One region of the Streptomyces sp. NBC_01092 genome, then DNA from elsewhere that is predicted to be linked to it. Evidence: predicted binding sites of a transcription regulator. Region 1 holds the regulator's gene; each other region holds the start of a gene.

The links. Region 1 encodes HspR, which represses chaperone genes until heat shock. Its sites were predicted from a motif close to TTGAGNNNNNNNNNCTCAA; they were not measured.
Region 2: the regulator HspR is predicted to act here: its motif matches at 3,630-3,648, upstream of lon (endopeptidase La).
Region 3: the regulator HspR is predicted to act here: its motif matches at 4,230-4,248, upstream of dnaK (molecular chaperone DnaK).

What each region holds. Positions count from the first base shown of each region.
Region 1 covers NZ_CP108659.1:5,865,978-5,876,631, reverse strand. The annotation lists gene OG254_RS26800 (sugar ABC transporter substrate-binding protein) at 1-539, opposite strand, end outside; gene OG254_RS26795 (fibronectin type III domain-containing protein) at 833-2,578, shown strand; gene OG254_RS26790 (heat shock protein transcriptional repressor HspR) at 2,679-3,125, opposite strand; gene dnaJ (molecular chaperone DnaJ) at 3,131-4,315, opposite strand; gene grpE (nucleotide exchange factor GrpE) at 4,352-4,996, opposite strand; gene dnaK (molecular chaperone DnaK) at 4,996-6,843, opposite strand; gene OG254_RS26770 (MraY family glycosyltransferase) at 6,938-8,002, opposite strand; gene OG254_RS26765 ((Fe-S)-binding protein) at 8,187-10,469, shown strand; gene OG254_RS26760 (zinc-ribbon domain-containing protein) at 10,569-10,654, shown strand, end outside.
Region 2 covers NZ_CP108659.1:7,163,807-7,174,460, forward strand. The annotation lists gene OG254_RS32745 (ATP-binding protein) at 1-933, opposite strand, end outside; gene OG254_RS32750 (response regulator transcription factor) at 930-1,667, opposite strand; gene OG254_RS32755 (spermidine synthase) at 1,800-2,480, opposite strand; gene OG254_RS32760 (rhomboid-like protein) at 2,692-3,480, shown strand; gene lon (endopeptidase La) at 3,671-6,085, shown strand; gene OG254_RS32770 (lysozyme) at 6,173-7,012, opposite strand; gene OG254_RS32775 (MarR family winged helix-turn-helix transcriptional regulator) at 7,263-7,775, shown strand; gene OG254_RS32780 (hypothetical protein) at 7,807-8,595, opposite strand; gene OG254_RS32785 (nitrate- and nitrite sensing domain-containing protein) at 9,001-10,654, shown strand, end outside.
Region 3 covers NZ_CP108659.1:9,065,257-9,075,910, forward strand. The annotation lists gene OG254_RS41065 (ATP-binding protein) at 1-1,003, shown strand, start outside; gene OG254_RS41070 (DUF2201 family putative metallopeptidase) at 1,000-2,841, shown strand; gene OG254_RS41075 (OsmC family peroxiredoxin) at 2,906-3,334, shown strand; gene OG254_RS41080 (glycerophosphodiester phosphodiesterase family protein) at 3,460-4,179, shown strand; gene dnaK (molecular chaperone DnaK) at 4,295-6,172, shown strand; gene narI (respiratory nitrate reductase subunit gamma) at 6,183-6,905, opposite strand; gene narJ (nitrate reductase molybdenum cofactor assembly chaperone) at 6,902-7,396, opposite strand; gene narH (nitrate reductase subunit beta) at 7,396-8,994, opposite strand; gene OG254_RS41105 (nitrate reductase subunit alpha) at 8,994-10,654, opposite strand, start outside.

The DNA of each region.
Region 1 (10,654 bases):
ATCATGACGATCTTGTCGGAGGAGTCGACCGGGTTCATGGCCTCCAGGAGCGTGCGGGCCTGGACCTCGCCGACCAGTTCGTTGTCGAAGGAGACGTACGCGTCGATCGGCCCCTCGGCCAGCCGGTCGTAGGCGATGACCGGGATGCCCGCGTCCTTGGCCGCCTTCACCCCGCCGGCGATGGCGTGCGAGTCGACGGCGTCCAGCAGGATCACGTCGACCTGGTCGTCGATCATCTGCTGAAGCTGGCTCGCCTGCTTCTTGGCGTCCGCGTCGGCGTTGCGGTAGACGACGCTGCCCAGCTTGTTCGTGAGCTCGGCGACCTTGTTCTTGATGATGGGGTAGTCGAACTTGTCGTAGCGCGTGTTCGCCGTCTCCGGCAGCAGCAGCCCCACGGTGACGTCGTCGCCCTTGGTCGGACTCGCCTCGCTGCCGTCCCCGGTGACGCCCAGTGCCCCGCATGCGGCCAGCGAGAGGGTCATCGTGGACGCGGCGGCCACGGCTGTGGCGGTGCGGCGCAGGGGGCGCAAAGGACGCATAGAGGAGCTCACTTCTGGTGCCTTCGGGACACGGGCGCGTCAACGCACCCAGATGACTGAAAAGCCAACGCGTCGACAGCACCCAGCGTCAAGCGGAATCACTTAACGAGTGCGCAACACCACGCTCAGCTGACCATGTAAAGACAAGGCGGAACCTCTCCAAATACCCCTTACACCCCCTCCACCAAATCTTGATCCAGCGCGAGCCCAAGATCCGTACAACCAACCCCATTCCCCGCGAGTCCAGATCAGGACAGCGCCCACCGCTGTCCCCTACTCGACCAGGGGAGCGAATGATCCCAGCCAGACGCACGACCGCCGCGGCCGCGGCGACGGTCGTGCTCGCCACCGCGGGCACCCTGCTCACGACGGCACCCGCATCCGCCGCCACGACCTGCGCCTCGCCTGTCTTCAAGCGGCAGTTCTTCGCGAACACGTCCTTTTCGGGCACCCCGAAAAAGACCGACTGCGACACCACGATCGACTCGAACTGGGGCACCAACGCCCCCGCCGCGGACCTCCCGAAGGACAACTTCGCCGTCCGCTGGACCCTGACCCGGGACTTCGGCTCGGGCGGCCCGTTCACCCTCGCCGCGTCCGGGCTGGACGGCATCCGGGTGTACGTGGACGGCAGCCGCAAGGTCGACCTGTGGAAGAACACCTCCACGACCGTCTCCAAGACCGTCAACGTCACCATCCCCGCAGGCGGTCACACCCTGCGCATCGACTACGTCAACTGGACCGGCTCGGCCAAGGTCAACTTCAGCTACGGACCGAGGACTTCGGCCACTGTCGACACCGTCAAGCCGCTCGCCCCGACCGGGCCCTCGGTCTCGTACGACCCGGCGACCGGCAAGGCGAAGCTCACCTGGTCGAGGAACAAGGAGATGGACCTCGCCGGGTACCGCGTGTACCGCCGCCTGAAGGGCGCCTCCTTCGGCAGCACGCCGCTCGCGACGAGCACCTCGACCACATACACCGACAGCACCCTGCCGGTGACCGGAGCGACGTACTACTACGAGGTGCGCGCCTACGACAAGGCGGGCAACGAGTCGGCCGGCACGACCGACCAGGCCGTCACCACCGTCGACCGAGTCGCCCCCGCCGCGCCCACCATCACGAGCGCGACGGGCGAGGTGACCCCGACCGGGAGCACGGGCGGGCTGCGTGTCGCCTGGAGGAAGGTCACGGACGCCGCGACGTACCGCGTCTACCGGGCGGCGAGCGAGAACGGCACGTACACCCGGATCGCGACCACGGACCAGCTGTCCCACCTCGACACCTCGGCGGCCGAGAGCACCGCCTACCACTACCGGGTGTCGGCCGTCGATGCGGCGGGCAACGAGTCCGCGCGGTCCGTTCCCCAGCTGGGCCGGATCTGGGACAACGATCCGCCGCCGGTCGTCACCGGACTGAGCGTCACCCCGACCGAGTACGGCTTCCGGCTGGACTGGGACAAGAGCCCGGCCGAGGATCTGCGGTACTACACGATCCACAAGGGCGAACTCGTCGGCGACGAGGACGACGAGCAGGTCTGCTACGGCAGCCTGGTGGAGTACGTCTCGCCCGACGAGACCTCCTACTCGTACACGACGCACCCGGACGGCGACGAGGTCTGCTTCTTCGTCGACGCCGTGGACGACGACGGCAACTCCGCGATGAAGTGGAGCGACGACCTGGTCCCGGCCGTGGCCGTGACCGAACTCGACATGACGCCGAGCGTGCCGACGCCCGAGGGCTCGCCGCTGCACCTGACCGCAGCGCCGGCGGAGGGCGACGAGGGCAACCAGCTCTCGTGGACCGGGCTGGGCGCGGGCGAGGAGAGCGCCGACCCGGCGAAGGGCTTCCGGATCTACCGCTGGAACCCTGCGACCTCCGCGTACGAGAAGATCGCCGATCTCGGGGCCGGTGCCTTCGAGTACTTCGACACGGGCGCGAAGCGCGGGACCACGTCCTACTACTGGGTGACCGGGGTGCTGGCCGACGGCACCGAGTCGGTGCCCGCGGGCGACTGGACGGTCACGGCACCCGTCACCTGATCCCACCTGCGAAGATCACCGCAGGACCGGTGGCCCTCCGGAAGGGCCGGGCATGCGAAAGGGGCCGGGAGATCCCGGCCCCTGCTCGCATGCGTGCGCCTCAGTCCTTGGCCTTCTTCGGCCGCCACACCACCAGCGCGCTGGTGTGCTGTACCTCCTGGTACGGCACCAGGTCGCGGCGGTACGACGCGTGTACCGCCGCCTCGCGCTGCTGCATCGCCGCCGCGGCGCCCTCGACGGCGGCCTGGAGTTCGGCCACGCGGGACTGGAGCGCCGCGACCTGGTTCTCCAGTTCGATGATGCGCTTGATGCCGGCCAGGTTGATGCCCTCGTCCTGCGACAACGCCTGCACCTGGCGGAGCAGTTCGATGTCGCGGGCCGAGTAACGCCGGCCGCGGCCGGCGGTGCGGTCCGGGGAGACCAGGCCGAGGCGGTCGTACTGGCGCAGTGTCTGCGGGTGCAGGCCGGAGAGCTGGGCCGCCACCGAGATGACGTAGACCGGGGTCTCCTCGGTCAGTTCATACGGATTGCGTCGACGGCCGTCCATCTCCATCAAGCTCCCTTCGCGGCCTGGAACAGCTCCGCCCGCGGATCCTCACCCGCGGTCGCCTCGCGATACGCCTCGAGCGCGTCACGAGCCTTCCCCGTCACGTCCTTGGGGACACTCACCTCGACGGTGACCAGGAGGTCTCCGCGGGTGCCGTCCTTGCGGACCGCGCCCTTGCCCCGCGCCCGCATGGTGCGGCCGTTGGGCGTGCCGGGCGGCAGCTTCAGGGTGACCGGCGGTCCGCCCAGGGTGGGAACCCTGACCTCGCCGCCCAGGGCCGCTTCCGTGAAGGTCACGGGGACGGTCACCGTGAGGTTGTCCTCCTTGCGGCCGAACACCGGGTGGGCGTCGACGTGCACGGTGACGTACAGATCGCCGGCCGGGCCGCCGCGCTCGCCCGGCGCGCCCTTGCCCCGGAGGCGGATGCGCTGGCCGTCCGACACCCCCGCCGGGATGCGGACCTGCATGGTGCGCGACGACTTCGCCCGGCCGCTGCCCTTGCACTCCATGCAGGGGTGCTCGGCGATCAGGCCGCGCCCCTTGCAGTCCGGGCAGGGGTCGGTGAGCGAGAAGCCGCCGCCCGAGCCCCGGGCCACCTGGCCGGTGCCGACGCAGGTCGGGCACACCCTGGGCGTGCCGTTCTTGTCGCCGGTGCCCGCGCACGCCTTGCACGGCGACTGCGAGGACATCCGCAGCGGGACCGTCGCACCCTCGATCGCCTCGGTGAAGCTGAGGCTGACCTCGGTGTCGATGTCCTGGCCGCGCCGGGGCTGGGTACGGGTCGTACCGGTACCGCCGCGGTTGAACAGGCCCCCGAAGACGTCACCGATTCCGCCGCCGAAGCCGCCGGCTCCCCCTTGGCCGCCCTGGGCGCCGCCTCCGAAGAGGTCGCCCAGGTCGAAGTTGAAGTTGCCGCCGCCCGCGCCGCCCGGCCCCGGGCGGAAGCCGCCGTTGCCGAAGAGGGCGCGTGCCTCGTCGTACTCCTTGCGCTTCTTGGGGTCACCGAGGACGTCGTTCGCCTCGGAGATCTCCTTGAAACGCTCCTCCGCCTTGGCGTTGCCCTTGTTGGCGTCCGGGTGGAACTCGCGGGCGAGCTTGCGGTACGCCTTCTTGATCTCGGCCTCGGTGGCGTCCTTGGGGACGCCGAGGACCTTGTAGAAGTCCTTCTCGATGAAGTCCTTGGTGCTCATCCTCGACGTCCCTCCTCTCTCCTCGTCAGTTCAACGTCAGCCCTCGTCCGGGCCACCGCTCTCCTTGTCGTCGGCCGCCTCGGCAGACTCCTCCTTGACGGTCTGCGCGCCCGGCTGGGGCTCGGCGACGGCCACCCGCGCGGGGCGGATGGTGCGCTCGCCGATGCGATACCCCGGCTGGAGGATCGCGACGCAAGTCGTCTCGGTGACGTCCGGCGCGTAGGAGTGCATCAGCGCCTCGTGGATCGTCGGGTCGAAGGGCTCGCCCTCCTTGCCGAACTGCTGGAGGCCCATCTTCGCCGCGACGGTCTCCAGCGACTCCGCGACGGACTTGAATCCGCCGACGAGTTCGCCGTGTTCCCGCGCGCGGCCGATGTCGTCGAGCACGGGCAGGAGCTCGGTCAGGAGGTTCGCGATGGCGATCTCCTTGACCGTGATCCGGTCGCGCTCCACACGGCGGCGGTAGTTCTGGTACTCGGCCTGGAGCCGCTGGAGGTCCATCGTGCGCTCACCGAGCGCCGTACGCACCTGGTCCAGCTGGGCCACCAGACCCGCGTCTGCAGTTCCGTCCCCGGCCGGGGCCGCCCCCTCCTGGGGGGCGGCCTTCGACTCGGCGTCGTCAGGGGTCGCGCCGGAGGGGACGTCGGGCTTCTCCTCGAAGCCCGGGGTCTCCTCCGTCATTACGCGACACCGTCCTTGCGCTCGTCGTCGACGATCTCGGCGTCCACGACGTCGTCGTCGGCCTTGGCGCCACCGGGGGCGCCGCCCTCGGGACCGCCCGCGGCCTGACCGGCCTGGGCGTCGGCGTACATGGCCTGGCCGACCTTCTGGGAGACCGCGGCGACCTTCTCGGTGGCCGTGCGGATCTCGGCGGTGTCCTCGCCCTTGAGCGCGGTCTTCAGCTCCTCGACGGCGGCCTCGACCTCGGTCTTGACCTCGCCGGGGACCTTGTCCTCGTTGTCCTTGAGGAACTTCTCCGTCTGGTAGACGAGCTGCTCGCCCTGGTTGCGGGACTCGGCGGCCTCGCGGCGGGCGTGGTCCTCCTCCGCGTACTTCTCGGCCTCTTCGCGCATCCGGTTGACCTCGTCCTTCGGCAGCGAGGAGCCACCGGTGACGGTCATCTTCTGCTCCTTGCCCGTGCCAAGGTCCTTGGCCGTGACGTGCATGATGCCGTTGGCGTCGATGTCGAAGGCGACCTCGATCTGCGGGACGCCACGCGGCGCCGGCGGCAGACCGGTCAGCTCGAACATTCCGAGCTTCTTGTTGTACGCCGCGATCTCGCGCTCGCCCTGGTAGACCTGGATCTGCACGGACGGCTGGTTGTCCTCGGCCGTCGTGAAGATCTCGGACCGCTTGGTCGGGATCGTGGTGTTGCGCTCGATGAGCTTGGTCATGATGCCGCCCTTGGTCTCGATACCGAGGGACAGCGGGGTCACGTCGAGGAGCAGGACGTCCTTGACCTCACCCTTGAGGACACCGGCCTGCAGGGCGGCGCCGATGGCGACGACCTCGTCCGGGTTGACGCCCTTGTTGGCGTCCTGACCGCCGGTCAGCTCCTTGACGAGCTCGGCGACGGCGGGCATACGGGTGGAGCCACCGACGAGGACGACGTGGTCGATCTCGTTGATGGAGACGCCGGCGTCCTTCATGACGTTGAAGAACGGGGTCTTGCAGCGCTCCAGCAGGTCGGCCGTCAGCTGCTGGAACTGAGCCCGGGTGAGCTTCTCGTCCAGGTGCAGCGGGCCCTCGGCGGAGGCGGTGATGTACGGCAGGTTGATCGAGGTCTCGGTGGACGAGGACAGCTCGATCTTGGCCTTCTCGGCAGCCTCACGCAGACGCTGCAGGGCCATCTTGTCCTTGGCCAGGTCCACGCCGTGGCCGGACTTGAACTGCTGCACCAGGTAGTCGACGACGCGCTGGTCCCAGTCGTCACCACCGAGGTGGTTGTCACCGTTGGTGGCCTTCACCTCGACGACGCCGTCGCCGATCTCCAGCAGGGACACGTCGAAGGTGCCGCCGCCGAGGTCGAAGACGAGGATCGTCTGGTCATCCTTGTCGAGGCCGTACGCCAGCGCGGCCGCGGTGGGCTCGTTGACGATACGAAGGACGTTCAGACCGGCGATCTCGCCGGCCTCCTTCGTCGCCTGACGCTCGGAGTCGTTGAAGTACGCGGGGACGGTGATGACCGCGTCGGTCACCTTCTCGCCCAGGTACGACTCGGCGTCGCGCTTCAGCTTCTGCAGGATGAAGGCGGAGATCTGCTGCGGGTTGAAGGGCTTCCCGTCCAGCTCCATCTTCCAGTCGGTGCCCATGTGACGCTTCACGGACCGGATGGTCCGGTCCACGTTGGTGACCGCCTGACGCTTGGCGACCTCGCCGACGAGCACCTCGCCGTTCTTGGCGAAGGCGACGACGGACGGCGTGGTCCTGGCGCCCTCTGCGTTGGTGATGACGGTGGGCTCGCCGCCTTCAAGAACGCTGACGACGGAGTTTGTCGTGCCCAGGTCGATGCCGACCGCACGTGCCATGGTTAATTCCTCCAGCTGACTTGAGTGGAACGGACTCAAGTGTGCACGACGGCTCGGAATGGGTCAACAGAGCTGAGTCGACCTCACTCAACTCTTATCCGTTCCTTACACGCAACTGGGCTCCGACCTGCGAAGACGCGATCCGATCGGAAGCCCGAGCGGAGTCCTGAACCGGAACTCTGGGTTGACGCCGAGGCCCGTAGGGCTTGATGTGCAGCAGCGCCAGTACGGCGATCACGGCACCCACCCCCACCCACAACGCCCCCGAGCGCGCCATCCATCCCATGTGCACGAGGACGCCGACGAGTACCCCGGCAAAGGCCCCGACACCCAGCAGAACGGTCACGCCCTGCGGAGTGAGGCCGATCCGGCGCAGCCGGTGGGCGAGATGATCCGGCCCGCGTCGCAGCAGCGGCCGTCCGGCCAGCCGGCGCGACAGCGTCACGAGGAGGACGTCGGCGGTGGCCAGGGCGGTGAGCGAGTACAGCACGCCCGCGCTCGACACCGGATCGTGCCCGGCGCGGGTCATCACGGCCGACGACGCGAGCACGAACCCGACGAAGAGGGACCCGCACGCGCCGAGGCCGATCCGCGCGGGAGGCCAGTTGTGCATGAGGAACCCGGTCAGGGCGGCGGCCAGCACACTGAGCAGCACGGCGAGTTCGTCCATCACCTCGGCCGCCGCGCAGATGCCGACACCGAAGGCGGTGAGCACCCCGACGGTGCCGACCAGCGCGTCCGCGTGGTCGAGCGCCTTGAAGCCGACGGCGACGAGGACGATCCAGCCGACGGCCACCAGGCCCAGCAGGATCCCGGTGTCGCCGTACGGCACGACACAGGCCGCCGCCACGGCCGTACCGCCGACGAGGAACCGGGCCTTCACCCGCCGCACGTCGGCGACGAGTCCGAGCAGGGCGACGGCGCCCGCGGCGATGAGCAGCCGTCCGATCTCGGAGCCCAGCGGGGCGAACCGCGTCCACTCCCCGGCGGCGGCGACCAGACAGGTGACGAGCGCGACGGCGACCCCGCCGAGCAGAGGCAGCGGCCGCTGCCGGCGGCGGTCGACGATGCCGAGACGCAGGGCGGGCAGGCGGAGCAGCATCGCTAGGAGGGCGGTGACCAGGAGAGCGGTCGTGGCGGCGGCGATCCCGTAAAGCACAGGCATAGATTAGTGGCGTATATACCATTTCGGGATGAATAACACGAATCGTTCTTAAGGCAAGCCTCAGCGACTCAGATCACCCCGCCCCTGGCTACAGTGCGACGGAGGATGCGGGTAGTCTCAGAGGACTGCATAAGTTACCGCTTAGTAATGTCGCCTCGCAGGCCCGAGGAGCCCCGAAATGCAACTCGCCGCGATCATCGTGTCGCTGGTTCTGATCGTGGTCGGCGTGGCCCTGTTCGCCCGCGCCATCGTTCAGATCTACAACTTCATGCGGCTCGGCCAGAACGTGCCCGCGGGCACCCGCACGGACGAGCCGGTGCAGCGCACCGTCACCGTGGCCAGGGAGTTCCTCGGCCACACCCGGATGAACCGCTGGGGCATCGTGGGCGTGGCGCACTGGTTCGTGGCGGTGGGCTTCTTCTCGCTGCTGCTGACGATCGTCAACGCCTTCGGCCAGCTGTTCAAGGCCGACTGGATCCTGCCGATCATCGGCGACTGGGCGCCGTACAACGTCTTCGTCGAGTTCCTCGGCACGATGACGGTTCTCGGCATCCTCACCCTGATCGTGATCCGCCAGCTGAGCCGTCCGGGCAAGGCGGGCCGCAAGTCCCGCTTCGCCGGCTCCAACACCGGCCAGGCGTACTTCGTCGAGAGCGTCATCCTCATCGTCGGCGTCTGCATCTTCACGCTGCACGCGCTGGAGGGCGCCCAGCACCACGTGGACAGCTACGAGGCGTCGTTCTTCATCTCGTACCCGGTGGTGTCGTGGTTCGAGGGCATGGACATCTCCACGCTCCAGAACCTCACCTACTTCTTCGCGGGCCTGAAGATCGCGACCTCGTTCATCTGGATGATCACGGTCGCCCTGAAGACCGACATGGGTGTGGCCTGGCACCGCTTCCTGGCGTTCCCGAACATCTGGTTCAAGCGCAACGCCGAGGGTGGCACCGCGCTGGGCGCCCTGCTCCCGATGACCTCCGGCGGCAAGCCGATCGACTTCACCGACCCCGGTGACGACGACGTCTTCGGTGTCTCCCAGGTCGAGCAGTTCTCCTGGAAGGGCCTGCTGGACTTCTCCACCTGCACCGAGTGCGGCCGCTGCCAGTCGCAGTGCCCCGCCTGGAACACGGGCAAGCCCCTCTCCCCCAAGCTGCTGATCATGTCGCTGCGCGACCACGCGCACGCCAAGGCGCCGTACCTGCTGGCCGGCGGCGGCAAGAGCATGGAGGGCGAGGAGAAGGCGTCCGAGGAGCAGCTGAAGGACGTCCCCGCGGCCGCCCTCGCGGAGGCCGAGCGTCCGCTGATCGGCACCGTGGAGGAGAACGGGGTCATCGACCCGGACGTGCTCTGGTCCTGCACCACCTGCGGCGCCTGTGTCGAGCAGTGCCCGGTGGACATCGAGCACATCGACCACATCGTCGACATGCGCCGCTACCAGGTGATGATCGAGAGCGCGTTCCCGTCCGAGGCGGGCACGATGCTCAAGAACCTGGAGAAGAAGGGCAACCCCTGGGGCCTGGCGAAGAAGCAGCGCCTGGAGTGGCTCAAGGAGGTCGAGTTCGAGGTTCCGGTCGTCGGCCAGGACATCGAGGACCTCACCGAGGTCGAGTACCTGTACTGGGTCGGGTGCGCCGGCGCCCTGGAGGACCGGGCCAAGAAGACCACCAAGGCCTTCGCCGAGCTGCTGCACATCGCGGGCGTCAAGTTCGCGATCATGGGCGGCGACGAGAAGTGCACCGGTGACTCCGCCCGCCGCCTCGGCAACGAGCCCCTGTTCCAGGAGCTCGGCATGGAGAACGTCATGGCGCTGAACATGGCGTTCGGCGAGGAGCTGGACGACGACGGCAAGGTCGTCCCCGAGTCGGCGAAGCCGAAGTCGGCGAAGAAGATCGTCGCGACCTGCCCGCACTGCCTCAACACGATCGGCAACGAGTACCCGCAGATCGGCGGCGACTACGAGGTCATCCACCACACCCAGCTGCTGCAGCACCTGGTGGACGAGGGCAAGCTGGTCCCGGTCACCCCGGTCGAGGGCATCATCACCTACCACGACCCCTGCTACCTGGGCCGCCACAACAAGATCTACACGCCGCCGCGCGAGATCATCGCGAGCGTCCCGGGTCTTCGGAACGAGGAGATGCACCGCCACAAGGAGCGCGGCTTCTGCTGTGGCGCCGGTGGTGCGCGGATGTGGATGGAGGAGCGGATCGGCAAGCGCATCAACAACGAGCGTGTTGATGAGGCTCTTTCGACCAACCCCGACATCATCTCGACGGCCTGCCCGTTCTGCCTGGTCATGCTCACGGACTCCGTGAACGGCAAGAAGAACGACGGCACGGCCAAGGAGTCCATCACTGTCGTCGACGTCGCCCAGCTACTGCTGGAGTCCGTCAAGACCCCGGTGGACCCGCAGGACACCGCCGAGGCGGAGAGCGAGCCGGAGCCGGCGCCGGCGAAGTAACCGCCCCGACGACAGCACGAAGCCCCCTGTCCCGCACGGGACAGGGGGCTTGTCTGTACGGCAGGCTGTAGGCAGGAACTGATCGGAAGGGACCACCGCGTGATCATCTTCGGCACCAAGGGCTACCTCTACCAGCTCGCGATACTCACGCTGGTGTGCGGCCAGTGCGGCAACCCCTCGGCGCA
Region 2 (10,654 bases), 1.3 Mb from region 1:
GTTGAAGCGCTCGAAGACCTTGTGCCACTCCGACTTCGGGATGCCCGGACCCTCGTCCAGGACCTCCAGCTCCAGCGACTCCGGGTACGACCCGCGCCGCGCCTTGACCGTCACGCGGCCGTGCGGCGGGCTGTGCTTGATCGCGTTGTCGATCAGGTTGGCGACGACCTGGTGGATGCGCTCGGGGTCGGCGTGCGCCGTCAGCTCCGGCGGGGAGACGTCGAGGTGCAGATGGACGTCCGTACGGGTGTGGCTGCCGGAGCCCGACGCCATGCCGCCGCGCGCCGAGGCGACCATGTTGGCCTCCTTCAGGACGCCGGACAGGTACGGCCACACCTCGAAGCGCCGCATGCGCAGCGGTACGACGCCGTTGTCCAGGCGGGACAGGTCGAGGAGGGTCTCCACGAGCCGGCCGAGGCGCTCGGTCTGCTTCAGGGCCGTGCGCATGGTCTCGGGGTCGGCCGCGGCGATGCCGTCGACCACGTTCTCCAGCACGGCCCGCAGGCCCGCGATGGGGGTGCGCAGCTCGTGCGAGACGTTCGCCACCAGTTCCTTGCGCTGCTGGTCCTGGGCCTCCAGCTCGTCGGCCATCAGGTTGATCGTCTCGGCCAGGTCGCCCAGCTCGTCCCGGCGGTTCTCCTTCACCCGGCGCGTGTAGTCGCCCTGTGAGATGGACCGGGCCACGGTGTTCATCTCGTCCAGCGGCGCGGTGAGCGAATGGGCCACGAACTGCGTAATGAGCAGTGTGGCGATCATCGAGAAGACCGTGATGAAGCGCAGCTCCGTCTGCGTGCGCACCGCGATCATCGACAGACCGGTGGTGATCAGCACCGCGATGACGACCAGCGCGCCCAGTTTGGTCTTGATCGAGAACGGACTGACGCCGCCCCAGGGCTCCCCGGGGCCTCTCCGCGCGGCCGGCCCGTCGCTCATGGCGTCGGTGTCTCCAGGGCGTAGCCCACGCCGTGCACCGTGCGGATCCGCTCGGCGCCGATCTTCCGGCGAAGCGCCTTGATGTGGCTGTCGACCGTCCGGGTGCCGGAGGCGTCCGCCCAGTCCCACACCTCGGCGAGCAGCTGCTCGCGCGAGAGGACCGCGCGCGGGGTGTTCGCCAGGCACACCAGCAGGTCGAACTCGGTCGGCGTGAGGTGAACGTCGTCACTGCGCACCCGCACCCGCCGCTGCGCGTGGTCGATCTCCAGCTCGCCGAGCCTGAGGATCCCCGACCGCGGGGTCGTGGCGGCCAGCGCGGCCCGCTCGACGCGGCGCAGCAGTACGTGCACGCGTGCCGCCAGCTCCCGCATCGAGAACGGCTTGGTCATGTAGTCGTCGGCGCCCACGCCGAGCCCGACCAGCATGTCGGTCTCGTCGTCGCGCGCGGTCAGCATCATCACCGGCACCGGCCGCTGGGCCTGCACCCGGCGGCATACCTCCAGGCCGTCGAAGCCCGGCAGCATGATGTCGAGGATCAGCAGGTCGGGCTGCCAGGCCTCGGCCGTGTCGACCGCCGCCGGACCGTCGCCAGCCGTCTGCACGAGGAACCCCTCGGCGCGCAGGCGAGCCGCGATGGCGTCCACGATGGTCGGATCGTCCTCGACCACGAGGACCCGGCGCTGAGCGCCCGGGGTCGCCGCCGTGCCGTTGTGGGAGGTGTGTGTCTGCTCCATCGCCCGCCCCAAAGTTGCTTTCCGGAATCCGTGGGGTGATTCCTCTGACTGGCTATGCCTGCTCATGCTTGCGATTGACGCTTGAATGATCCGCGTCAGGTGAGCAGAGTACGGGGAGTCACCGTGCCACGGCTATCCAGGTCGTACGGCGAGGTGTACGACGTCCGGAACGCCCCGGGCAACGGGGATCTCTTCGGTACGCACCTGCTGGAATCCGGCATTACACAAGGTTTCTTCGAATTCCGGAGAGGGTCGGGCGGACCATACGGCCAGTACCCCGCCGGGCCTCAACACCCGTGCACAGGCCGCGAGTCCGCCCGGTGAGTAGAGGCTGTCGTTGCCCTCGGTGACAGTCCAGCCGGGGCCGTTGTCGATGTCGAGACACAGTGCGTCATACGTGTCGGAAGTCTCATGTACGTACGCCACGAGATCGGTTTCCACAATCCTGGTGCGCGGGTCGGCGACGGCGCGGGCGGAGAAGTGCGTCAGGGGTCCGTCAAGATGCCAGCCGATAATCGCGCTCTCGCGCTCCACGACGGTGATCCGTCCCGGGCGGGGATCGGCGGCGGCGTGTGCGAGCGAGAAGCCGACGCCGAGCCCGCCGATCAGCACCTCCGGATCCGGCCGCCCCGCCTCCAGCGCACCGAGTGCCGCGTCCACGAGTAACCGCTCCGAGCGTCCGTCGGAGGTGTCCATCAGGAAACAGCCGTTCGCGATGATCTGGAGCAGGTCACCGTGCCGTCTCAACACGATCTCGCCGTGGGGGCCTTCGCGACGGTCCAGGACTTCGGGAGTGTCGTACGAAGTGGGCATCCGGCCATCCTCGCAGGTCCGGGGTGGGCCGGCCGAGTGAATTACGCCGACGGGTGGCACCGGGTTGACGCATGCCAGGGTCGGGACCGTCTTGGGAGGACGCATCCGCTTCTTGAGAGGTTGCTGAGAATCGGCTGTCGTGTGACGACGATCACAGACATGTGGGGCGAGGCGGGCCAAGGCTGAGGGGAAACGGAAGGAGCGCCTCAGCGTGGAACGTCCTGTGGCAGACGCGGCGCTGCCGGATGTGGCGGGGCTGCTGGACGGGATGCCGCAGCAGCGGAGGCCGCGCCCTGCCCCTGCCGTGCCGGCCTCGGTGCCGGCCGCCGAGAACGCGACCGAGGCACCGAAAGCCCGAGCCTTCCGCCCCTGGCGCCTGCTCCCCACCCCCACCGGCACACCGTTCACCTTCGCCTACGTCGTCGTCCTGACCGTCACCTCCCTGATCGCCACGTACGCCGACCCCGCCCTGGTCCACGCCCTCCACCAGGGCTCCAGCACCGACGTGGCGCACCTGCTGCACACCCCCGTGGTGGTGCTGTTCGCCAGTGCTCTGTGGATAGCGGGCGGGATCTGGGCGCCGTACACGCTCTGCCTGCTGCTCGTGCTCAACGCGCTGGAGCGGCGCGTCGGCGGGGTGCGCGCGGCCGTCGTCTTTCTGGTCGGGCACGTCCTGGCCACCCTTGCGACCGAGGTCCCCGTGGGGCTCGCGGTGCTGGTCGGCCGGCTGCCCGACAGTTCGCTGCACCGTCTCGACTACGGCGTCAGCTTCGGCGTCGCCACGAGCATCGGCGCGCTCACCGGGATGCTGCGGCCGTGGCTGCAGTGGCCCGTGCTGGCGCTGTTCGGCGCCCTGCTGGTCCAGGACCTGCTGCACCTCACCGACCCACTGACCAACTGGGGGCATCTGATCGCCCTGGTCATAGGGGTCGGGCTGTGGCCGGTGGTGCGCCGGTGGCGGGCGGCCGGGGCGGCCTCGCCTTCGGTCTCGGCTGCCTAGAGCCGCTCCTCCTCACGGGAACGCTCCTCCCCACGGGAAGGAGTGCGCCCCGGCCTGCGTTCACTTACGAAAGCCCAGGTGACGGCGTGTGGCGCAGGTGATCGCTCACAGCGAACGGACGCCTGGGAACATTCGAGCCGCCCCGTGCATTGAGTCGGCATAACTCAACTTGACTGCCTAAGGGGAGATCATGGCTTCGACGTCCACTTCGCTCACCCTGCCCGTGCTGCCCCTCGACGACGAGGTCGTGCTCCCCGGGATGGTGGTCCCGCTGGACTTGAACGACGCCGATGTGCGCGCCGCGGTGGAGGCCGCCCAGGCCGCCGCCCGCTCCACACCCGGAAAGCCCCGGGTGCTGTTGGTGCCACGCATCGACGGGACGTACCCGGGCACCGGTGTGCTCGGCACCGTCGAGCAGGTCGGCCGGCTGGCCGACGGTGACCCGGGCGCCCTGATCCGCGGTCGCGGCCGGGTGCGCATCGGCGCCGGGACGACCGGGCCCGGCGCGGCCCTGTGGGTCGAGGGCACGCGGATCGACGAGAGCGTGCCCGAGCCGGTGCCCGGACAGGTCGCCGAGCTGGTGACGGAATACAAGGCCCTCGCCACCGCCTGGCTGCGCAAGCGCGGCGCCTGGCAGGTCGTGGACCGCGTCCAGGCGATCGACGACGTGTCCCAGCTCGCCGACAACTCCGGTTACTCGCCCTTCCTGACCACCGAGCAGAAGGTCGAGCTGCTGGAGACCGCCGATCCGGTCGCCCGTCTCAAGCTCGCCACCCAGCAGCTGCGCGACCACCTCGCCGAGCAGGATGTCGCCGAGACCATCGCCAAGGACGTCCAGGAAGGCGTCGACAAGCAGCAGCGCGAGTTCCTGCTGCGCCGCCAGCTGGAAGCGGTCCGCAAGGAACTGCGCGAGCTGAACGGCGAGAAGGACGGCGAGGAGTCCGACGACTACCGCGCCCGCGTGGAAGCCGCAGACCTGCCGGAGAACGTCCGCGAGGCCGCGCTCAAGGAGGTCGACAAGCTGGAGCGCTCCAGCGACCAGTCGCCGGAGGGGTCGTGGATCCGCACCTGGCTGGACACGGTGCTCGAACTGCCCTGGAACGAACGCACCCAGGACGCCTACGACATCCAGGGCGCCAAGGCGATCCTCGACGCCGAGCACGCCGGCCTGGAGGACGTGAAGGAGCGGATCACCGAGTACCTGGCGGTGCGCAAGCGCCGTAACGACCGCGGCCTGGGTGTCGTCGGCGGCCGGCGCGGCGGTGCCGTGCTGGCGCTGGTCGGCCCGCCCGGTGTCGGCAAGACCTCACTCGGCGAGTCCGTCGCGCACGCGATGGGGCGCAAGTTCGTCCGGGTCGCCCTCGGCGGCGTCCGCGACGAGGCCGAGATCCGCGGCCACCGCCGTACGTACGTCGGCGCGCTGCCCGGCCGGATCGTCCGGGCCATCAAGGAGGCCGGTTCGATGAACCCGGTCGTCCTCCTCGACGAGATCGACAAGGTCGGCTCGGACTTCCGCGGCGACCCGGCCGCGGCGCTCCTGGAGGTCCTGGACCCGGCGCAGAACCACACCTTCCGCGACCACTACCTGGAGGTCGAACTCGACCTGAGCGACGTGGTGTTCCTGGCGACGGCGAACGTCCTGGAAGCCATCCCCGAGGCCCTGCTGGACCGGATGGAACTGGTCCGTCTCGACGGCTACACCGAGGACGAGAAGATCGTCATCGCCCGTGACCACCTGCTCCCGCGCCAGCTGGAGCGGGCCGGTCTGAACAAGGACGAGGTCGCCATCGACGAGGGCGCCCTGCGCAAGCTCGCCGGTGAGTACACGCGCGAGGCGGGCGTCCGTAACCTGGAGCGCTCCATCGCGCGGCTCCTGCGCAAGGTGGCCGCCGAGCACGAACTGGGCGAGCGGAAGCTGCCGTTCACCATCGCGGACGCTGACCTGCGCGATCTGATCGGCCGGCCGCACCACGTGCCCGAGTCCGCCCAGGACCCGGCGGAGCGGCGCACGGCGGTACCCGGTGTGGCGACCGGCCTCGCGGTCACGGGCGCGGGCGGTGACGTCCTGTTCGTGGAGGCGTCGCTGGCCGACCCGGAGACGGGCGCGGCGGGCCTGACCCTGACCGGCCAGCTGGGTGACGTGATGAAGGAGAGCGCGCAGATCGCCCTGTCCTTCCTCCGCTCCCACGGAGCCGAGCAGGAACTGCCGGTCGCGGACCTCAAGGACCGGGGCGTGCACATCCACTTCCCGGCGGGCGCGGTGCCGAAGGACGGCCCGAGCGCGGGCATCACGATGACGACGGCGCTGGCGTCGCTGCTCTCGGGCCGCCTGGTCCGCACGGACGTGGCGATGACGGGCGAGGTCTCGCTGACCGGCCGGGTCCTCCCGATCGGCGGCGTGAAGCAGAAGCTGCTCGCGGCGCACCGGGCCGGCGTCACGACGGTCATCATCCCCAAGCGCAACGAGCCCGACCTGGACGACGTCCCCGCCGAGGTGCTGGACAAGCTCGACGTCCACGCCGTGACCGACGTCCGCCAGGTCCTGGAACTGGCCCTGGCGCCGGCCACGAACGGCGCGGCCCCGGAGGTTCCGGTCGCGGCGTGACGGACGCGACCGGACCGGCAAGGCCCGGGTCCCGTGAGGGAGGCCCGGGCCTTCGCCGCGCCTCGGGGCGGGGCGTGCGGTGGTGGGTCAGCCGTCGGCCAGGGCCTGAAGGCGGTCGAGTGCCCCGTTGAACTTGTTGTGGTCGCCGACGCTCGGGCCGGAGGACGTGTACTGCCACATCGTGTAGTAGCTCCACCCCGCCGGGAGTTCGCCCACCTCGGTGGCGTACCGGGCGACCCACAGGGGGTTGGTGGTGGCGAAGCCGCTGTAGTTGCCGGTGCACTGCTTCCACCAGCTCGTGGCCGTGTAGATGACGGCGTCGCGGCCGGTGCGGGACTTGTACTGGTTCAGGAAGTCGCGGATCCAGGTGACCATCGCGGTCGGGGTCTTGCCGTAGCAGGCGGCCCCGTACGGGTTCCACTCGATGTCGAGGGCGCCCGGCAGGGTCTTGCCGTCGCCGGACCAGCCGCCGCCGTGGTCGACGAAATAGTTCGCCTGGGTTGCTCCATTGGTGGTGTCCGGGGTCGCGAAGTGGTAGGAGCCGCGGATCATGCCGACGTCGTAGGAACCGTTGTACTGCTGGGCGAACGAGGGGTTGGTGTAGTACGTCCCCTCGGAGGCCTTCACATAGGCCCACTTGACCCCGCTGCTCCACAGGGTCGGCCAGGCGACGTTGCCTTGATGGCTGGAGACGTCGACGCCTTCGGTCGATGCGGCCAGGTCGGCGGAGGGGACACCGTCCACTCCGTCGTGGGCGGCGACGCCCATTCCCATGTAGGCGGAGCCGCGGGGCGGGGTGTCGTCGGCGGAGGCGGGGGTGGGTGTGGCGGTCAGGGAGACGAGGATCAGGGTCAGGGCCGCGGCGAGCAGGAGCCCGGCGCGGTGCGGGCGCGGGGGGCGGAGCGGTTCGGATCTGTGCACGGGCATAGCGTGCCTCCGAAGACTCGGTGACGCTCGGTGGGGAAGTCGCGCGTGTCCGTGACCGGACTCCGGCGGATGAGCGTGGCGTGGGCATGCCAGTCACGGTTCTGACAGAGAAGCTAGGCAGCCGGAAGACCAGGTGGAAGGGGGTTCGGAGGCTGCCGTTGGTCTACGCCTGCGAAATACTGACGGAGCTGCGGCAATGACGGCGGTCGGCGGAAACTTTCAGGACCGGGAAATCGAGGCAGGGACTGACGTGCACGAAGACGGAAACGGCGACGGACCGCGAGTCGAATCCGGGGGCGCCCCCTCCGGCGGAGAGTCCCGTGGTGGTCCGGGCCGGCCCGAATTCCTCGACCTGGAACGTGAGCTGACGGTGCTGCTGCGGCGCGCCCGGGCCAAGCAGGGCGAGATGGCCCGCGAGGTCCATCCGGACCTGGAGTCCGCGGCGTACGGCCTGTTGGTCCGTCTGGGGGAGGCGGGCCGCCAGCGGGCCACCGAACTCGCCGCCTACATCGGCGTCGGCAAGGCCACCATGTCCCGCCAGCTGCGCGCCCTGGAGGACCTGGGCCTGGTCGCGCGCGAGCCGGACCCGGCCGACGGGCGGGCATGGCTGGTGCATCTGACCGAGCTGGGGCGGGGGCGGGTCGCCAAGGTGCGCGAGGCCCGCCGCGCCAGCTATGTCGAGCAGCTGTCCCATTGGGACCGGCGGGAAGTGGCGGAGCTGGCCCGGCTGCTGAACCAGCTGAACCGGGGGATGGAGAAGTAGCCGGCAGCGGTACGCGGCAGGAGCAGGAGGCTCACAACTCGACGTACACGACCGTCGCGTCGTCGTGCGTCTTGCTCCGCCGCAGATACGTCCGCTCCTGCGCGTCGGCCGTCTCCAGCGCCCGCACCCGGTCCACCAGTGCCTGCGCCCCCTCCTTGCGGACGAACCGGAAGCAGTCCGCCCAGTCCCCCTCGCGGAACTTCTCCACCCACCTCGTCGCGCCGTCCGTCAGCGCGGCCAGCGCCCGGACGTCGGCCCGCGGCAGCACCCCGGTCACCGCCCGGGCCGCGACCGACGGATCGGCGGCGGCCGTGAAGAAGCCGCCCTCCTTGTTGCGGACATGAGCGTCGATCAGCGCGTCCGTGGCGAGGGAGGCGCGGGGGAGGCGGGCCAGGCGGTCGTCCAGGTACGGCGTGATCACGCCGTCCGGGGACTCGGTCAACAGGGTCGAGTCCGAAAGGATCAGGTACTCCACCGTCTCGGCCGACCAGCGCACCACAACCACCGTTGCCTGTGGGGTTCGTGGGTGAGAAAGGTCACAGGTTTGTGTATGTGCCTCGGAGGTACGCGTGATGGCGCCGGCGAGGGCGTCCGCGAGGGGAACATCCGGGAGTGAAACGGTCAGTTCGGTCAGCGCTCCGCCGAGCCGCGCGGTGAACCAGGGGACGGAATGCAGGCAGCCCGTCTCGCCTCGCGGCGGAGTCACCCCGTCCAGGACGACCAGTGCGCCGCCCTGTCCCGAGGCGGGCAGGCCGACACTTGCGAAGTCCTCGTTGGGGCGGGCCGGATCACCGGACTCCGAAACAAGCTCTGTTCGCATTCGGTCAGTCTGCACGAGCCCTTCACAAGGCTCGCGAACGGGTCGCAGTAGTTGCCGAATGGGTGCACACACGCAGGTCAGGCGCCTGATTTGAGGGGGAATGCAGCGCTCCGGCCGGGCGTGGCGGCGAATACTGCCATCGCCTGCCGCGGACGTCCAACCGGCCCGCCGCGCAGGGCATGTGCGTGCGCCGGAGGAACTTGCCCGCCAACTCTCCTCCGGGGTTCACTCCTTCGAGTGGCGGGTCAGATGTTGCGCGGCCGTCGCCCACCGGCACTGGGAGGGTCGGGGACCGGTGAGGGCATCCCCTGCTCGAGCGAAGTCGAGAGCTTGGGGGAGGGTGTACGTACCGTCGGCGCCAGTTGACGGAGCGTCATCCGGACCCATGGGTATCACGAGTCAGGAATGCGAGCACCGGTGCAGAAGATGCGGCCACGTCGCTCAGGCAAGCAGACGGCCTCCGCGGGGGGCGCGCAGCCCACTCCCACTACCACCGCCGACATCACACCCGCCGGCAAGGGGCGCCCGACACACGTACGGAACCGGCTGATCGTCGCCGTGGCCGTCGTGGCCGTCGCCATAGCCGGGGCCGGTGTCCCTTCGATCGTCGCCGCCTCCGGGCAACTGCACGACTCCCAGGCGCTGGTGACCCTCGCCGAACAGACCGGGGACGCGCTCACCCTCGCGCACTCCCTCGCCGACGAGCGCGACGAGGTCACCACCTACATCGCCGCAGGCCGCCCCAAGTCCAAGGCGCCCAGCGAGCAGCGCAGCGCCCGCGTCGACCGGCAGGTCGAGGAACTGCGCGCCGACCCCGACGCCCCCGACTCACTGCATGCCGACCTCGACGGCATCGCGGCCCTGCGCCGCTCCGCGCTCACCGGCAAGAGCACGGCACTGGAGGCGCACGGGGCCTACTCGGCCGCCATCGCCGAACTCCACCGGCTCGCCGAGCACCTGGCCGAACAGATGCCGCCCCGCGCCGGCTCCGGCACCTATGCGCTGGCCGAGCTGGACTCCGCCGTACAGCAGGCCGCGGCCGCCCGTGGGCTGCTGCTCGCCGCGCTCAGCGTGCCGACCACCACCGAGACCGTCATCGACCCGGTCACCGGCCTCGCGAGCACCCAGGAGACCTCCTCGGGCGCTGACGCCAAGCAGCGCGACGCCCTCAGCACCGCCGCCCAGCAGGCCCGGCTGCGCTCCGACGCCGCCCTCGTCGACTTCCGCGACACCGCCCCCAAGAGCGCGCGCACCTCGTACGACTCCACGGTCACCGGCCCCGAGGTCGACACCGCCGAGCGGTATCTGGCGTCCCTCACCGACCAGCCCACGCTCTCCGACCGGGACCTGGCCACCAGCACCGAGCGTGCCGAGGCCGCCCTCTCCGCCCGCGTCGACATGATGCGCGGCGTGGAGTCCGCCCTCTACGACCGCCGCACCAAGGCCCTGGAGCAGCTCCGTGACGACGACGTCACCGCGCTGGAGATCCGTATCGCGATCCTCGGCGCCCTGATGCTGCTCGCCGTCGGCGTCGCCACCGGCATGGCCCGCAGCCTCACCCGGCCGCTCGCCGTGCTGCGGATCGGCTCCGCCCGCCTCGCCCGGGCCGAGGACCCGGCGGCCGAGGAACCCGTCAAGTTCACCGGGCGCAACGACGAGTTCGCGCAGGTCGTCAACTCCGTCAACGCCCTGCACGCGCACGCGCTCGCCCTCCAGGAGCGCATCACCACCCTGGAGTCCGACCGCAAGCACCTGGTCGGGCAGCGGCAGAAGATGGCCGACGCCCGAGAGGGGCTGCGCGCCGAACTCAGCGAGTCCACCGCCCAGTTGGAGCGGATACGCGACAGCATCGGCGGCTCGTTCGTCAATCTCGCCCTGCGCACGCTCGGTCTGGTCGAACGCCAACTCGCTGTCATCGAGGGCCTGGAGGAGCGCGAGCAGGACCCCGAGCGCCTCGCGACCCTCTTCAAGCTCGACCACTTCGCCACCGTCATGCGCCGGCACAGCGAGAACCTCCTGGTCCTCGCCGGCACCGAACACGTCCAGCAGCACGCCGGAC
Region 3 (10,654 bases), 3.2 Mb from region 1:
CACCGTGCGGCCGGTCTTCATCTGGGGCGCTCCCGGCATCGGAAAGTCCTCCCTCGTCAGGGACTTCGCCGAGTCGCTGGGGCTGGAGTGCGTGAGCCTGCTCGGCACCCAGCTGGCGCCGGAGGACCTGATCGGCGTGCCGCAGATCCGTGACGGACGCTCGGTGTTCTGCCCGCCGGAGGCCATCGCCCGCGACGAGCCGTACTGCCTGTTCCTGGACGAGCTGAACGCGGCGACGCCGGACGTGCAGAAGGCGTTCTACTCGCTGATCCTGGACCGCCGTATCGGCAACTACGAACTGCCCAAGGGCTCCATCGTCATAGGCGCAGGCAACCGCGCCACCGACAACGCGCTCGCCCGGCCCATCGCGTCCGCGCTGGTCAACCGGCTCACCCACGTCCACCTGGAGGCGTCCGCCAAGGACTGGCTGACCTGGGCCGCGAACAACGGCATCCACCCGTGGATCCTGGACCACCTCACCGACCGCCCCGACCACCTGTGGTCCAAGCCGCCGAAGACCGAGGAGCCGTTCTCCACGCCCCGCTCCTGGCACATGCTCTCCGACGCGCTGCACTCCTTCGGCCGCGACCTCGACGAGGAGACCCTGAAGGTCGTGGCGCACGGCACGCTGACGCCGACGCACGCCACCGCGTTCTGCGGATACGTCAAGATCGTGCGCAGCCAGTACGGCATCGAGGCGATCATCAAGGGCGACGCCCGCTGGCCGCACCGTATGCAGGACCGTGACCTGCTCTACTACCTCGCCGAGTCCTTCCGCGGCCGGCTGATCAAGGAACTGCCGGTCAGCAAGGAGCACATGTCGGCGAGCGGCCGGCAGACCGCGTACCGCGCGAAGTCGCTGCTGGTGCAGCTCGCGGAGATCTCCGTCGAGGTCGCGCAGAGCGTCATCGCCTCCGACGCCGACGGCAATCCCGTCCTGCCGGCCTGGTTCCTGGTGGAGGCCGCCCGGGACATGCCCCGGCTGGTGGAGGCGCGGCGATGAGCCGCACCCCCGACAAGGGGAAAGGGAAGAAGAAGCGGGACATCGCGGCGGAGGCCTTCGCCGAGGGCATTCGGCTCGTGCGGGCCAACCCGGCGCTCGCCGCCGTCGAGTTCAGCGTCTGCCGCCAGGAGGAGTGCGAACAGGCGCCCAGCAACGGCCTCGTCCGCGTCGACTCCCAGGGCGACCTGCACGTTCACCCCGATCTCCCCCACGCTCGAACAGACTCGCGCGGGGGCACCCCCACCGCCGAACTCGCCACCTGGGCCTGGGCCGTCGCGCACGCCGTCCTGCACCTCGGTTTCGGCCACGTCCCTTCCAGGAAGGGCACGCCCGTACAGCCCGACCGCGCCGACCTCGCCGCCCGCTGCGTCGTCGTCAACCGCTTCCTGCTCAGCTTCCCGGTCGGCACGGCCCCGGACCACCTGCCCCTGACCTACCCGGACGGCGACGAGGAACAGCTCGCCGCGCGCTGGCGGCGCGACGGCATACCGGCCGCGTACGAGCGCTGCGGCACGGCGGGCCCGGAGCCCGACCTGCTGCTCGTGGAGTGGACGGGCTGGTTCGGCTCGCCCCCGGACCACCAGCTGGCGTTCGCGACCGCGCTGACCCGGACCGTGTCGACCGCGATGGACCTGGCGGGCGGCCGCCGCGACTCCATGGACGGCGAGCCCGTCAAGAAGCGGCCCTGGCAGTGGGCGCTGGAGTGGTTCATCACCTCCTACCCGCTGCTCGGCGGCATCGCGGCCGGCATCAAGCTGGTCGCCGACGCCGAACTCGCCCGCGCGCACGGCATCGCCGTCGCCGCCGTCAACGCCGAGGCCGGCGAGATCTACATCAACCCGCTGCGCCACTTCGAGGACGAGGAATGGCGGTTCATCCTCGCCCACGAGATGCTGCACGCCGCCCTGCGGCACGGCGACCGCTGCGGGGCCCGCGACCCCTACCTCTTCAACGTGGCCTGCGACTACGTCATCAACGGCTGGCTGCGCGAGATGCAGGTCGGCGAGATGCCCCAAGGGCTGCTGTACGACCAGGAGTTGGCGGGCCTGTCGGCCGAGGAGGTGTACGACCGGATCGCCGGTGACCTGCGCCGGATGCGCCGACTGGCCACCCTGCGCGGCAAGGGCGTCGGCGATGTGCTGGGCGCCCCGCTCGGCGCGCCCGGTGACGCCTGCGACCTCGACGAGTTCTACCGCCGCGGCCTCGCTCACGGCCTCGATCTGCACCAGCAGCAGGAGCGCGGCTTCCTGCCCGGGGGCCTCGTCCAGGAGATCCGCGCGCTCAGTCATCCGCCGCTGCCCTGGGACGCCCGGCTCGCCCGCTGGTTCGACGAGTTCGTGCCACGCCCCGAGCCGGTGCGGACGTACGCCCGTCCCGCGCGCCGTCAGGCGTCGACGCCCGACATCCCGCGCGCCGGCCGCTACTTCCCGCCCGAGGAGATCGCCCGCTGCACCTTCGGTGTCGTCCTGGACACCTCGGCGTCCATGGGCAGCGTGCTGCTCGGCAAGGCGCTGGGCGCCATCGCCTCCTACGCCGCCGCCCGGGACGTACCGGCCGCGCGGGTCGTGTTCTGCGACGCGGCTCCGCACGACGCCGGCTATGTGCCGGTGACGGACATCGCGGGGCGGGTGCGGGTGCACGGGCGCGGCGGTACGGTCCTGCAGCCCGGGATCGACCTGCTGCAGCGCGCGGACGACTTCCCGCCGGGCGCGCCCGTCCTCGTCATCACCGACGGCTGGTGCGATGTGCTGCGGGTGCGGCGCGAGCACGCGTACCTCATTCCGCAAGGCCGTCGCCTGCCGTTCACCCCGCGTGGGCCGGTCTTCCGGGTGAGTTGAGCCGGAGTGTGATCGGATGGGGGCACGGACCCAGGAAACGGGCCCCCATGCGAAAGGAAGAATCGTGGCTACCACGCGCTCCGCACACACCGTTTGGGAAGGCAGCCTGCTCGAGGGCAACGGTGTCGTCCACTTCGACTCTTCCGGTGCCATCGCGGCGCAGCCGGTCACGTGGGCCTCGCGCTCCCAGGACGCGAACGGCAAGACCAGCCCGGAGGAGCTGATCGCCGCCGCGCACTCCAGCTGCTTCTCCATGGCGCTGTCGCACGCCCTGAACGGCGCGGGCACGCCTCCCACCAAGCTCGTCACCTCGGCCGACGTGAACTTCCAGCCGGGTGAGGGCATCACGGGGATTCACCTCACGGTCGAGGGGACGGTGCCGGGGATCGACGACGAGGCGTTCGCCGCCGCCGCGGAGGATGCCAAGGCCAACTGCCCGGTGAGCCAGGCGCTGAAGGGCACGAACATCACGCTGTCCGCCAAGTTGGCGTAACGCTCCGCTGGGGGAGCCGCGATGGGGCGTCTGTTGTCTGCGGCGCCGTCGTGGCTGGTCGCGCAGTTCCCCGCGCCCCTTTGGGGGCGCGGTCCCCGCCCCCCGTCTCAGGAAGTCGACCGAAGATGCCCTCACCCCCCGCCGTCTCCGCTCACCGTGGTGGGACCGAGCGTGCCGGTGCTGCTACCTGGCAGGCGTATGAGGATGCGCTCCTCAGCGGGGCCGAGTACGTCGAGTTCGATATCCGGCGGACCGCGGACGGTGTCTTCGTCGTCCATCACGACGCCCGCGTCGGACGGATCGGGCCGCTCCTCGCCCGGATCACCTACGCCGAGCTGTGCGAGCGTGCCGGGTACGTCGTGCCCGTCGTCGACGACGTCATGGAGCTCATCGCCGGGAAGCTCGAAGGGCACCTCGATCTGAAGGAGACCGGGTACGAGCGTGAGCTCGTCGAGCGGGCGGTCGCGCTGCTCGGGGAGGACGGGTTCGTCGCCACGACCCTGGAGGACCGTTCCGTCGCCGCGATCTCGCGGGCCTTTCCCCGGGTGCGCACGGCCCTGTCGCTGGGGCGGCACCGAGGAGGGGTCGGGCCGGCGCGGCTGGCCCGGATCCGGCTGAGCGAGCTGTTGCCCATGCGGCGGATCCGCGCCTGCGGTGCGACCGGTGTCGCCGTGCACCAGCGCCTCGCGCGTGCGACCGTGTTGCGGGAGGCGTCCCGCAACGGACTGTTCACCATGGTGTGGACCGTCAACGAGGACCGGCGGATGCGGGCCTTTCTGGCCGATCCGCGCGTCGACGTCCTGATCACCGACCGGCCCCGCCGCGCCCTGGCCCTGCGGGGCTGAGCGCCCGCTCAGCCCTCGTTTCGGCACCCGCCCCCGGGTCACTCGCCCCATTGACAAGAGCCCACTCAAGTTTTGTGCTGGAGTTCAAGAGGTGCCCTGGCGGAAGGGGACAACGATGGCACGCGCGGTCGGGATCGATCTGGGGACCACGAACTCGGTGGTCGCCGTCTTGGAGGGCGGCGAACCCACTGTCGTCGCCAATGCGGAGGGGGCCAGGACCACACCGTCGGTCGTGGCCTTCGCCAAGAACGGCGAGGTACTCGTCGGTGAGGTGGCCAAACGGCAGGCGGTGACGAACGTCGAGCGCACCGCCCGCTCCATGAAGCGGTACATGGGCGACGCGAACTGGCGCTTCCCCGAGCAGGGCGACATCGACGGCTCCCGCTACCGGGCCCAGGAGCTGTCGGCCCGGGTGCTGCAGAAGCTGAAGCGGGACGCCGAGTCCTATCTCGGCGAGGACGTCACCGACGCGGTGATCACCGTCCCCGCGTACTTCGACGACGCCCAGCGGCAGGCCACCAAGGAGGCCGGGGAGATCGCGGGCCTGAAGGTGCTCAGGATCATCAACGAGCCCACGGCCGCCGCCCTCGCCTACGGCCTGGACCGGGGCGAGGAGCAGACGGTGCTGGTCTTCGACCTCGGCGGCGGCACCTTCGACGTCTCGCTGCTGGAGATCGGCGACGGCGTCATCGAGGTCAAGGCCACCAACGGCGACACGCACCTGGGCGGCGACGACTGGGACCAGCGGGTCGTCGAGTACCTGGTGAAGAAGTTCAAGGGGCAGTACGGCATCGATCTCGGCAACGACAAGATGGCGCTGCAGCGGCTGCGCGAGGGCGCCGAGAAGGCCAAGATCGAGCTGTCCAGCTCCTCCGAGACGACGATCAACCTGCCCTACATCACCGCCTCCGCCGAGGGCCCCCTCCACCTCGACGAGAAGCTGACCCGCGCCCAGTTCCAGGAGCTCACCGCCGACCTCCTCGACCGCTGCAAGACCCCCTTCCACCAGGCCGTCAAGGACGCCGGCATCAAGCTCTCCGCGGTCGACCACGTCATCCTCGTCGGCGGCTCCACCCGCATGCCGGCCGTCACCGACCTCGTGAAGGAACTCACCGGCAAGGACCCGCACAAGGGCGTCAACCCCGACGAGGTCGTGGCCGTCGGCGCGGCCCTCCAGGCGGGCGTCATCCGCGGTGACGTCAAGGACGTCCTCCTGCTCGACGTCACCCCGCTGTCCCTGGGCATCGAGACCAAGGGCGGCATCATGACGAAGCTGATCGAGCGCAACACCACGATCCCGACCCGGCGTTCGGAGATCTTCACGACCGCCGCCGACAACCAGCCCTCCGTCGGCATCCAGGTCTACCAGGGCGAACGCGAGATCGCGGCCTACAACAAGAAGCTCGGCGTCTTCGACCTCACCGGCCTGCCGCCCGCCCCGCGCGGGGTGCCGCAGATCGAGGTCGCCTTCGACATCGACGCCAACGGGATCATGCACGTCTCCGCGAAGGACCTCGCGACGGGCCGCGAGCAGAAGATGACCGTGACCGGCGGCTCGGCACTGCCGAAGGACGACATCGACCGGATGATGCGGGAGGCCGAGCAGTACGCCGACGAGGACCGCAACCGCCGCGAGGCCGCCGAGACCCGCAACCAGGCCGAGCAGCTCGTCTACCAGACCGAGAAGTTCCTCCGCGACAACGAGGACAAGGTCCCGGCGGACACCAGGACCGAGGTCGAGTCGGCGATCACGGACCTGAAACAGCAGCTGGAGCAGAACGCCGACACGAACGTCCTGCGCACCGGCACCGAGAAACTCGCCACGGTCAGCCAGCAGATGGGCCAGGCGATGTACGCCCAGGCCCAGCAGGCCCCGAGCGACGGCGCCACCGGCACCGGCAACGGCACGGAGCAGACCGCACCGCAGGACGACGACGTGGTGGACGCGGAGATCGTCGACGACGAGAAGGACCAGAAGGGCGGGGCCGCGTGAGGGCCGCCGCCTAGGACCCGGTCTTCTCCCAGCCCCGCCGCTCCGGCCGCGGCCCCAGTTGCTCGGGGTCGCGGCTGCGGTACACCAGGTACGGCCGGAACAGGTACTGCACCGGCGCGCTGAACATGTGCACAAGGCGGGTGTACGGCACCAGCGCGATCAGCGCCATGCCGATCACCGCGTGGATCTGGTACAGCACCGGCACGCCCTGCATCCGGTCCAGGTCCGGCTGGAGGGTGAACAGGCTGCGGGCCCAAGGGGCGATGGATTGGCGGTAGTTGTAGCCGTCGCCGGAGGAGTGAGCCAGCTTGGCGACCATGCCCATCACGATCGCCGCCACCAGCACGACGTACATGAGCTTGTCGTTGGTCGTCGTCGCCCGGAACACCGGTGCGTTGGTGCGCCGGCGGTACAGCAGCAGCACGATCCCGGCGACCGTCACCACTCCCGCCGCCGTACCGCCGTAGAGGGAAAACAGGTGGTACGTGTGCTCGCTCACGCCGAGCGAGTCCGTCCAGGACTCGGGGATGAACAGCCCCACCAGATGGCCGACCAGCACGAACAGGATGCCGTAGTGGAAGGCGGGCGAGGCGATGTTCAGCAACCTCGACTCGTAGACCTGGGAGGAGCGGGTGGTCCAGCCGAAGCGGTCGTAGCGGTGGCGCCAGACCAGGCCGGCGACCAGCAGGGCGAAGGTGACGTAGGGCAGGACGCCCCACAGCAGCGTGGTCATGGGCGCACCCCCGGGTGTGCGGTCGGCAGGGTGGCGCACACGGCGTCCAGGACGGACGCGTACGGTGTGCCGAAGTCGGTGAGCCGGGCTCGGAGCTGCTCCAGGCACTCGCGGTGTTCCAGCAGGAGGTCGGTGTCGCCGGTGCGGGCCGCGAACTCCAGGACCGCGGGCAGGAAGTCGGGCAGTTCCTCGCCGGTGAGCTCCAGGCCGTGGGCGCGGTAGACGTCCTTGAAGCGGAGCATCGACATGCCGCGCCGCCGGGTGTCCCCGTCGAGCCACCAGGTCAGATACAGGCTGTGGCGGTTCTTGAAGTCGAAGACCTCGACGTAGTGCGCGGCCAGTTCCTGCGGCTCGGTGACCGCCGCGTGGTCGGTGAACTCCCGCAGCTGCGGGGCGGCCTCGCGCAGCAGGGGCAGCCGGGCGCGGAAGTCGTCGTCGGGGTAGGTCAGGCAGAGCGCGGCCGCCTGGTAGAGCACCTCGAAGGACGGCATCAGGTCTCCTCGGCGGTGTTGTCGGATGTCTGACGTCGGCGCAGGGCATGGAAGTTCTCCACCGTCACCAGCGGCAGCAGCTTGCGGCCCGAGTCCTGGCCGACCGGCCCGTCCCCGCCCATCCCGGGCCCGCCGTCGAAGTCGAGGCTGCACCCCTGCGGGAGCGCCGACTCCTCAAGGCGCCGGGCGTCGCCGACGGCCGCCGTCGGAATGACGTACCGGTCCTCGGCCTTGGCGATCGCCAGCAGCCGGTACATCTCCTCGATCTCCCCGGCCGCCATGCCCACCGCGGCCGGCACCGAGGGATCCGGATCTTCCCCGAGGTTGATCGCCCGCATGTAGGAGCGCATCGCGGCGAGCTTCTCCAGCGAGGAGCGGACCGGGCCGATGGCGCCGGCCGTGAACATCCCCGCCAGGTACTCCAGCGGAATGCGCAGAGAGTCGATCGCGCCGAACAGGTTCCCCGCGTCCTCGCCGTCGTGCCCGGTCTCCGCCAGCGCGTCCACCACCGGGGACAACGGCGGGATGTACCAGACCATCGGCATCGTCCGGTACTCCGGATGCAGCGGCAGCGCCACCCGGTACTTGCTGATCAGCGCGTGCACGGGCGAGCGGCGGGCCGCCTCCAGCCAGTCGTACGGGATTCCCGCCTCCTCGCACGCCCGCCGCACGTCGCTGTCCTCCGGGTCGAGGAAGACACCCAACTGCGCCTCGTACAGGTCCCGTTCGCGCGGGACGGAGGCCGCGGCCGTCACCCTGTCCGCGTCGTAGAGCACCACCCCGAGATAGCGCAGCCGGCCCACGCAGGTCTCCGAGCAGACCGTCGGCAGACCGACCTCGACCCGCGGATAGCACATCGTGCACTTCTCGGCCTTGCCGGTGGCGTGGTTGAAGTACACCTTCTTGTACGGGCATCCCGTCACGCACATCCGCCAGCCCCGGCACCGGTCCTGGTCGACGAGGACGATGCCGTCCTCCGCCCGCTTGTACATCGCCCCCGACGGGCACGCCGCCACACAGGACGGGTTGAGGCAGTGCTCGCAGATGCGCGGCAGATAGAACATGAAGCTCTGCTCGAACTCGAACCGCACCTTGTCGGAGGCCTGCTGACGGGCCTGTTCGACCAACGGGTCGAGGTCGCCGTAGGCGGGGGCGCCGGCGAGGTTGTCGTCCCAGTTCGCCGACCACTCGATCTTCATCGGCTTGCCGTCGAGCTGGGAGACCGGCCGCGCGACCGGGTAGTCGTCGCCCAGTGGGGCGTCGGTGAGGTTCTTGTAGTCGTAGGTCCAGGGCTCGTAGTAGTCCTTGATCTCCGGCAGTTCGGGGTTGGAGAAGATCCCGGCGAGCTTGCGGAAGCGGCCGCCCGCCTTCAGCTTCAGCGCGCCGCGCCGGTTCAGCTCCCAGCCGCCGCGCCAGCGCTCCTGGTCCTCGTAGCGGCGCGGGTAGCCCTGGCCGGGGCGGGTCTCGACGTTGTTGAACCAGGCGTACTCCATGCCGCGCCGGTTGGTCCACGCCTGCTTGCAGGTGACCGAGCAGGTGTGACAGCCGATGCACTTGTCGAGGTTCATCACCATCGCGATCTGGGCCATCGGACGCATCAGTACTCGACCTCCTGGCTGCGGCGGCGGATGACCGTCACCTCGTCGCGCTGGTTGCCCGTCGGGCCGAGGTAGTTGAACGCCCAGGAGAGCTGGGCGTACCCGCCGACGAGGTGGGACGGCTTGAGGATCAGCCGGGTGAGCGAGTTGTGGATGCCGCCGCGCTTGCCGGTGGCCTCCGTCTTCGGGACGGCGAACGTGCGCTCCTGCGCGTGATGCATGTAGACGGTGCCGGGCGGCATCCGGTGGGAGACGACGGCCCGGGCGACGACCACGCCGTTGCGGTTGTCCGCCTCCACCCAGTCGTTGTCGACGACGCCGATCGCGTCGGCGTCCTGCGGGGACATCCAGATGTTCTGGCCGCCCCGGGAGAGGGCCAGCATGAACAGGTTGTCCTGGTACTCGGAGTGGATGGACCACTTGTTGTGCGGGGTCAGGAAGCGGACCGTCACCTCCTTCTGCCCGTCCGGTCCCAGACGCGGTTCGCCGAACAGCTTGTTCATGTCCAGCGGCGGCCGGTAGACGGGAAGTGCCTCGCCCAGCTCGTGGATCCAGTCGTGGTCGAGGAAGAAGTGCTGGCGGCCGGTGAGGGTGTGCCAGGGCTTGAGGTGCTCGGTGTTGAGGGTGAAGGCGGTGTAGCGCCGCCCGCCCGACTCGCTGCCCGACCACTCCGGCGAGGTGATCACCGGCACGGGCGCGGCCTGCGTGTCCGCGTACGTGATCCGCTTGCCCTCGTGCTCGGCCGCCAGGTGCGCCATCTTCTGCCCGGTGCGCGCCTCAAGCGTGCGGAAGCCCTGGGTGGCGAGGCGGCCGTTGGTGGTGCCGGAGAGGGCGAGGATGGTGTTCGCCGCCTTCACCGCCGTGTCGACGCAGGGCCGGCCGTCGCCCGTCACGCCGTTCAGCCGGCGCAGGTCCTCGACCTCCTCGTCCGGCCGCAGCGTGATGCCCTTGGCGGGCAGCCCCAGCTGCTCCACCAGCGGCCCGAGCGAGGCGAACTTGGCGCCGATCGCCGTGTAGTCCCGCTCCACGACGGTCAGGTTCGGCAGGGTCTTCCCGGGCACCGGATCGCACTCCCCGCGCCTCCAGTCCAGGACGACCCCGCCCGGCTGGGCGATCTCGCCCGGGGTGTCGTGCTGGAGCGGGGTGGCCACCAGGTCCTTGCGCACGCCGAGATGGCCGACGGCCAGCTCGCTGAGCCGCTCGGCCAGCGCCTTGAACGCGTCGAAGTCGGTGCGCGCCTGCCACGGCGGATCGACGGCCGGGGTGAAGGAGTGGACGAAGGGGTGCATGTCCGTGCTGGACAGGTCGTGCTTCTCGTACCAGGTGGCGGCGGGCAGGACGACGTCCGACAGCAGTGTGGACGACGTCTGGCGGAAGTCCAGCGACAGCAGCAGGTCGAGCTTGCCCTCGGGTGCTTCGTCGCGCCAGGTCACCTCACTCGGCCGGACGTCCTCGGGCGCCTCCTCGGCCCGGAGCGAGGAGTGCGTGCCGAGCAGGTGCCGGGTGAAGTACTCCGCGCCCTTCGCCGACGAGCCGAGCAGATTGGCCCGCCACAGCGTCACTATGCGCGGCCAGTTCTCCGGCGCGTCCGGGTCCTCGCAGGCGAACTTCAGCGTCCCCGCGCGCAGTTCGGCCACCACCCGCGACACCGGATCGCCGA